3 regions of the Paenibacillus sp. FSL M8-0212 genome follow, and region 1 is predicted to be linked to each of the others. Evidence: a T-box and tRNA genes for the amino acid it is inferred to sense, from the RefSeq annotation. Region 1 holds a T-box; the other regions hold tRNA genes.
The links. The T-box of region 1 lies ahead of tyrS (tyrosine--tRNA ligase). A T-box ahead of a tRNA ligase gene usually reads a tRNA of that ligase, here a tRNA-Tyr.
Positions count from the first base shown of each region.

Region 2: it has a tRNA-Tyr gene. The T-box ahead of tyrS (tyrosine--tRNA ligase) is inferred to sense a tRNA for this amino acid. The anticodon was not compared.
Region 3: it has a tRNA-Tyr gene. The T-box ahead of tyrS (tyrosine--tRNA ligase) is inferred to sense a tRNA for this amino acid. The anticodon was not compared.

Region 1 is NZ_JBBORP010000001.1:5,346,796-5,349,023, reverse strand. It holds gene tyrS (tyrosine--tRNA ligase) at 1-1,179, opposite strand, end outside; T-box leader at 1,296-1,523, opposite strand; gene MKX68_RS23560 (DMP19 family protein) at 1,623-2,072, opposite strand; gene MKX68_RS23555 (Imm63 family immunity protein) at 2,093-2,228, opposite strand, start outside.
Region 2 is NZ_JBBORP010000001.1:2,156,546-2,158,773, reverse strand. It holds rRNA gene rrf (5S ribosomal RNA) at 13-129, shown strand; tRNA gene MKX68_RS09665 (tRNA-Ile) at 168-241, shown strand; tRNA gene MKX68_RS09660 (tRNA-Ala) at 276-351, shown strand; tRNA gene MKX68_RS09655 (tRNA-Asn) at 353-428, shown strand; tRNA gene MKX68_RS09650 (tRNA-Glu) at 433-504, shown strand; tRNA gene MKX68_RS09645 (tRNA-Val) at 627-702, shown strand; tRNA gene MKX68_RS09640 (tRNA-Met) at 719-792, shown strand; tRNA gene MKX68_RS09635 (tRNA-Asp) at 819-896, shown strand; tRNA gene MKX68_RS09630 (tRNA-Phe) at 913-988, shown strand; tRNA gene MKX68_RS09625 (tRNA-Thr) at 1,008-1,083, shown strand; tRNA gene MKX68_RS09620 (tRNA-Tyr) at 1,093-1,178, shown strand; tRNA gene MKX68_RS09615 (tRNA-Lys) at 1,189-1,264, shown strand; tRNA gene MKX68_RS09610 (tRNA-Leu) at 1,271-1,351, shown strand; tRNA gene MKX68_RS09605 (tRNA-Gly) at 1,362-1,436, shown strand; tRNA gene MKX68_RS09600 (tRNA-Arg) at 1,444-1,520, shown strand; tRNA gene MKX68_RS09595 (tRNA-Leu) at 1,538-1,616, shown strand; tRNA gene MKX68_RS09590 (tRNA-Pro) at 1,624-1,697, shown strand; tRNA gene MKX68_RS09585 (tRNA-Gly) at 1,708-1,778, shown strand; gene iolD (3D-(3,5/4)-trihydroxycyclohexane-1,2-dione acylhydrolase (decyclizing)) at 2,171-2,228, shown strand, end outside.
Region 3 is NZ_JBBORP010000001.1:3,633,434-3,635,661, forward strand. It holds rRNA gene MKX68_RS16000 (23S ribosomal RNA) at 1-166, shown strand, start outside; tRNA gene MKX68_RS16005 (tRNA-Asn) at 233-308, shown strand; tRNA gene MKX68_RS16010 (tRNA-Ser) at 312-403, shown strand; tRNA gene MKX68_RS16015 (tRNA-Glu) at 413-484, shown strand; tRNA gene MKX68_RS16020 (tRNA-Val) at 552-627, shown strand; tRNA gene MKX68_RS16025 (tRNA-Met) at 645-718, shown strand; tRNA gene MKX68_RS16030 (tRNA-Asp) at 745-822, shown strand; tRNA gene MKX68_RS16035 (tRNA-Phe) at 918-993, shown strand; tRNA gene MKX68_RS16040 (tRNA-Thr) at 1,013-1,088, shown strand; tRNA gene MKX68_RS16045 (tRNA-Tyr) at 1,098-1,183, shown strand; tRNA gene MKX68_RS16050 (tRNA-Trp) at 1,190-1,263, shown strand; tRNA gene MKX68_RS16055 (tRNA-His) at 1,292-1,364, shown strand; tRNA gene MKX68_RS16060 (tRNA-Gln) at 1,387-1,461, shown strand; tRNA gene MKX68_RS16065 (tRNA-Gly) at 1,466-1,540, shown strand; tRNA gene MKX68_RS16070 (tRNA-Cys) at 1,548-1,621, shown strand; tRNA gene MKX68_RS16075 (tRNA-Leu) at 1,628-1,706, shown strand; gene MKX68_RS16080 (class I SAM-dependent methyltransferase) at 1,871-2,228, shown strand, end outside.

The DNA of each region.
Region 1 (2,228 bases):
GACTGTGAATTCAAGCTCTGTGATTTTCTCACCGTTCATGGAGATAGCGCCTTTAGTGACATCCTCACGCGCCTGGCGTTTGGATGGCTCCAGACCCAGATCTACGAGCCAGTCGACGATATTTTTCGCTTCACCGTCCGTTTCGAATGTTGGCATTTCCTTGAAGCCCTGCTCGATTTCATCTGCTGTCAGGGAACGGATATCACCACTGAACAGCGCCGCTGTAATACGCTTAGCCTGTTCGAGCATTTCTTCGCCGTGAACAAATTTTGTCATTTCTTCCGCTAGTGCTTTCTGTGCTTCACGTCTATGCGGCTCTGTCTCTACCTTTTCAGCCAAAGCTTCGATTTCTTCTTTGCTCAGGAAGGTAAAGTATTTCAGGTATTTGATCACATCACGGTCATCTGTATTTGCCCAGAACTGGTAGAATTCAAATGGTGTCGTTTTGTTCGGATCAAGCCAGATTGCGCCGCCAGCTGTTTTACCAAATTTCGTACCGTCGGATTTGAGCATGAGCGGAATGGTCAGACCGTACGCCTTCGCTTCAGATCCTTCTTTTTTACGAATCAGATCAAGACCACTCGTGATATTCCCCCATTGATCAGAACCGCCGATTTGAAGCTGTACATCTTCATTTTGGAACAGGTGCAGGTAGTCGAGAGATTGAAGAATCTGGTATGAAAACTCGGTGAACGAGATTCCGCCTTCCAGTCTGCTCGCAACTACATCCTTAGCAAGCATCGTGTTGAGGTTAAAGTTTTTGCCGTAGTCACGTAAGAATTCAATGACATTGATTTTGTGTGTCCAATCGTAGTTGTTCACCATGCGAACCTGATTATCACCGTCTGTTACGAACAACTTCTTCATCTGCGCTGTCAGCGCATCCACATTCTCCTGCACTTGCTCCATCGTTTGCAGAGAACGCTCTGCCTGACGACCACTTGGGTCACCAATCGTGCCTGTAGCTCCACCAATCAAAATAACCGGACGATGTCCTGCCAGTTGAAAACGTTTCAGCATCATGAAGGGAATGAGATGTCCGATATGCATGCTATCCCCCGTAGGGTCAACGCCGCAGTACAAAGAAACGGATTTCGTTTCAGTCAATTCACGTAGCCCCTCTGCATCCGTCTGTTGGTTAATGGCGTCACGCCACTGTAGTTCATCAATAATATTCATTCGTATAACCCCTTTTCTATCCTCAAGATTCAGTCATGATCTACGTTAAATTACGAAATTACACGCTGGAGCGGCTTTTTTGGACACAAAAAAATCGCCTCCTTGTCTTCATTAGACACAGGGACGATTATCATAACCGTGGTACCACCCAAATTGCATGGACAACACGTGATCTTAACACGTTATCCATACCACTTTTGGCAATATATCGTTTGCCCATCCGCTTGGCATTACCCAAGTACTCCAGAGTGTAATTCGCAGCCCTTGTATGTATCAGGTTCCATCAACCCCTGACTTTCTGTAACAGGGACAAAGCCGCTACTGCGCTCTATCAACGTGATTCATGTATTCAATTTATAGCAAGTATAGCCGAACGTTTCAGTCATTGCAAGACCAAGTATGCAATCTTTGAACAGAACAACGGATGCATAATTAAAACCAGATTATATAATCATCATGTTCAATTTTCCGTGATAATAACCATAGGCTGTCTCCGCAATCTGATCCTCATTATTCCAAAATTGCTGATCCAGCGCATCTAACTGGTCCTCTTGTTCCTTTGTCAGTAATTTAGGAATATCCCACAGTTCAGTAAGCCTTTCATCCTCTTTCAGATGCTCCATGCAGCCGTATGCTGACGTTATAATCTCCACGACTTGAGTCGCACCAATGGTATGTAATGCCCGCAACGCGTAACGGTATACCTCTTCCCCCCAGTTACAGAAAAACTGAATAAAACCGCCATTAAAGACATCCGCCTCTAACAGCCATAAAGCAGCAATATCCTGCTCGTTCGAAGTCAACGAAGCCCAGCCCTGTTCAGATTTATTCTTTTTTTCGACAAATAACACAGCATAGTCATACCATACATCATTAATATCTTGCTCGCTCATGTAACACACCTCATTTTTATTTATTTCATGCCCTCTAACTCCTGACGTTTACCCGTCTGATACCAATGTAAGTACGGATCACCGATCTGCTGGAAGGCTTCCTGAACACCCCTGTTTAGTTCATTCATCACTTCATTTGTGTAGTTCAAATGCGTC
Region 2 (2,228 bases), 3.2 Mb from region 1:
GTAAGCTACGCGTTTGGTGGCGATGGCGGAGGGGTTCCACACGTACCCATCCCGAACACGACCGTTAAGCCCTCTAGCGCCGATGGTACTTGGACCGCAGGGTCCTGGGAGAGTAGGACGCCGCCAAGCGAAACCCCATTGGGGTATTTTTTTTCGAAAATTGATAAGGGCCCTTAGCTCAGTTGGTTAGAGCGCACCTCTGATAAGGGTGAGGCCGGTGGTTCGAGTCCACCAGGGCCCATAGCAAGACCACAACAAGAAATACACCAGAGTATGGGGCCATAGCTCAGCTGGGAGAGCGCCTGCCTTGCAAGCAGGAGGTCAGCGGTTCGATCCCGCTTGGCTCCACCATTCCCTGATAGCTCAGTTGGTAGAGCACTCGACTGTTAATCGAGTTGTCACAGGTTCGAGCCCTGTTCGGGGAGCCAGTAAGGCCCGTTGGTCAAGGGGTTAAGACACCTCCCTTTCACGGAGGTAACAGGGGTTCGAATCCCCTACGGGTCATAGCAATACCTATTGCTTCAAAAAGGGATGAGAATCCCAAAGGTTCGTCGGAGGATGTACTTCGTTAGCAACAGCTTCGCAGTCTCGAACGAAGTGAGAGTACCCCCTACGGGTCATAATATGGAGGCTTAGCTCAGCTGGGAGAGCATCTGCCTTACAAGCAGAGGGTCGGGGGTTCGATCCCCTCAGCCTCCACCATATAACTTTATAACGACGCGGGGTGGAGCAGCCCGGTAGCTCGTCGGGCTCATAACCCGAAGGCCGCAGGTTCAAATCCTGCCCCCGCAATTATACTTTCCTTGAGAAAGTGATCTGGAACCGTGGTGTAGTTGGCCTAACATGCCTGCCTGTCACGCAGGAGATCGCGGGTTCGAATCCCGTCGGTTCCGCCATTTTTTGATTTAGTAAGGCTCGGTAGCTCAGTCGGTAGAGCAGAGGACTGAAAATCCTCGTGTCGGCGGTTCGATTCCGTCCCGAGCCACCATATATAACACCTTTAATACGCCGGTGTAGCTCAACTGGTAGAGCAACTGACTTGTAATCAGTAGGTTGGGGGTTCAAGTCCTCTCGCCGGCACCATGTAATCCTGGAGGATTAGCGAAGTGGCCAAACGCATCAGACTGTAAATCTGCTCCCGTACGGGTTCGGTGGTTCGAATCCATCATCCTCCACCAGTTTTTCTATGAGTCATTAGCTCAGTTGGTAGAGCACCTGACTTTTAATCAGGGTGTCGAAGGTTCGAGCCCTTCATGACTCACCATTATATGCGCGTGTGGCGGAATTGGCAGACGCACTAGACTTAGGATCTAGCGTCTTTGACGTGGGGGTTCAAGTCCCTCCACGCGCATCCCTTATTTGCGGAAGTGGCTCAGCGGTAGAGCATCGCCTTGCCAAGGCGAGGGTCGCGGGTTCGATTCCCGTCTTCCGCTCCAATATTTTGCGCCCTTAGCTCAGCTGGATAGAGCGTTTGACTACGAATCAAAAGGCCGGGAGTTCGAATCTCTCAGGGCGCGCCATTATAACTTCATATTTTGCCGGCGTGGCGGAATGGCAGACGCGCTCGACTCAAAATCGAGTGGGAAACCGTGGAGGTTCGAGTCCTCTCGCCGGTATAGATAACGGGATGTAGCTCAGCTTGGTAGAGCACCTGGTTTGGGACCAGGGGGTCGCATGTTCAAATCGTGTCATCCCGATTGTTGTTATGCGGGTGTAGTTCAATGGTAGAACTTTAGCCTTCCAAGCTAATAGCGTGGGTTCGATTCCCATCACCCGCTTAAATATTTAAAAGAAAGAGATGGTACTAACCGTCTCTTTCTTTTTTTGCGTTCACAGGTTTATTGGCAATTTAGTGCGTGGTGCTCTCAGAGAGTATATGGCTCTTTATCATGTATCAGAATGTATCCCACGTATGCATAAATTTCCCCACCTTTAAATTTGTCCTTGATAATTGTGGACGCTGTTCAAGTGAAACAGGTCTAACGCATCTTATAAGGCCTGGATATAAGCTTCTTCATCACATTTTATAAAAACGCTTACAAAAATAGCTTGCGTAAATCATTAACCTGTAATACCATATCAATTAAGCGCTTAACCTTTAGGGGTAAGGCGCTTAAACTTAACGTAGATTAAGCGCTTAACCCGTAAAGGAAAGGAAGGCGATCAATTCATGAATACAATTCGACTAACGATGGCCCAGGCACTGCTTCGATACCTGGATCAGCAAT
Region 3 (2,228 bases), 1.7 Mb from region 1:
TGTACGGACGGGATAAACGCTGAAAGCATCTAAGCGTGAAGCCCCCCTCAAGATGAGATTTCCCAGTATGTAAGACCCCTTGAAGACGACGAGGTAGATAGGCTGGGGGTGGAAGTGCAGCAATGCATGGAGCTGACCAGTACTAATCGGTCGAGGGCTTATCCAATAGCAAGTTGTAATTGGCGTGTTTCGTTTCGAATCTAGTTTTCAGAGAATGATCTCTGAAGCATATTCCCTGATAGCTCAGTTGGTAGAGCACTCGACTGTTAATCGAGTTGTCACAGGTTCGAGCCCTGTTCGGGGAGCCATATGGAGAGGTGTCCGAGCTGGCCGAAGGAGCACGATTGGAAATCGTGTAGGCGTCACAAGCGTCTCGAGGGTTCGAATCCCTCTCTCTCCGCCATAATATTAAGGCCCGTTGGTCAAGGGGTTAAGACACCTCCCTTTCACGGAGGTAACAGGGGTTCGAATCCCCTACGGGTCATAATAACTTCAAAAAAAGAAGTTGATTTTTACAACAAGATTATGGTATGATCATAAATGTGTTGTTCGGAGGCTTAGCTCAGCTGGGAGAGCATCTGCCTTACAAGCAGAGGGTCGGGGGTTCGATCCCCTCAGCCTCCACCATATAACTTTTATAACGACGCGGGGTGGAGCAGCCCGGTAGCTCGTCGGGCTCATAACCCGAAGGCCGCAGGTTCAAATCCTGCCCCCGCAATTATACTTTCCTTGAGAAAGTGATCTGGAACCGTGGTGTAGTTGGCCTAACATGCCTGCCTGTCACGCAGGAGATCGCGGGTTCGAATCCCGTCGGTTCCGCCATTTAATCTTTACATGAGGCAAACTGTTCACTACATCTGCTGTATGGCACTGATGCCCTATATAAAGTGTAAGGAATTAAGATTAGACTTTATTATGGCTCGGTAGCTCAGTCGGTAGAGCAGAGGACTGAAAATCCTCGTGTCGGCGGTTCGATTCCGTCCCGAGCCACCATTTTAAAACAATTTAATACGCCGGTGTAGCTCAACTGGTAGAGCAACTGACTTGTAATCAGTAGGTTGGGGGTTCAAGTCCTCTCGCCGGCACCATGTAATCCTGGAGGATTAGCGAAGTGGCCAAACGCATCAGACTGTAAATCTGCTCCCGTACGGGTTCGGTGGTTCGAATCCATCATCCTCCACCAGTTTTTAGGGGCATAGTTTAAAGGTAGAACAACGGTCTCCAAAACCGTTGGTGTGGGTTCAATTCCTGCTGCCCCTGCCAATTAACTTTTAGAAAATAACCTTTTGTGGCGATCGTGGCGAAGTGGTTAACGCACCGGTTTGTGGATCCGGCATTCGGGGGTTCAATTCCCCTCGATCGCCCCTTTGTTTTTTCATTTTTTATTGGGGATTAGCCAAGCGGTAAGGCAACGGACTTTGACTCCGTCATGCATAGGTTCAAATCCTATATCCCCAGCCATTATGCGGACGTGGCTCAGCGGTAGAGCATCGCCTTGCCAAGGCGAGGGTCGCGGGTTCGATTCCCGTCGTCCGCTCCAAAAATATGGCGCCATAGCCAAGTGGTAAGGCACAGCTCTGCAAAAGCTTTATCCCCAGTTCGAATCTGGGTGGCGCCTCCAGCATATGCCGGCGTGGCGGAATGGCAGACGCGCTCGACTCAAAATCGAGTGGGAAACCGTGGAGGTTCGAGTCCTCTCGCCGGTATATTGAATAGCCCTACATGTTGCTTATGCAATGTGTAGGGCTATTTTTATTTTATATGAAACGATTTATGTGCAGTAAGAAAATCTAGAGTTAAAGATTGACGTATGATTATATAAAGTATATTGTAGATAAGTAAAGTCTTTAATGTAGAGGAGTGAAGTAGAGTGACTAATGGAAAAAATGTATCGGATACCGATCTGTTATTTGATCTTTCTGTATGGGAAGAGGCATGGAAGAATCGTCCGAGAAGTTCAAATTATTATAAGAAAAGCGTCCCCTCTAATACAGAAGAAGCATTTGAGCGGTGGGCCAGAGATTATCATGCACAGTCGTTCACTGAAGAAGGAAAGCAGCGTTCTGAGCGCATTATGGGCTGGATTGAGAATCAGGGTGTAGAATTTGCAGGGTTATCCATTTTGGACATTGGAGCAGCCTCAGGTATATTTACCATTCCTTTTGCGGAAAAGGGGGCAAGTGTGACCGCAGTTGAGCCTTCGGAGTTGCTTGTCTCCCTTATGAAAG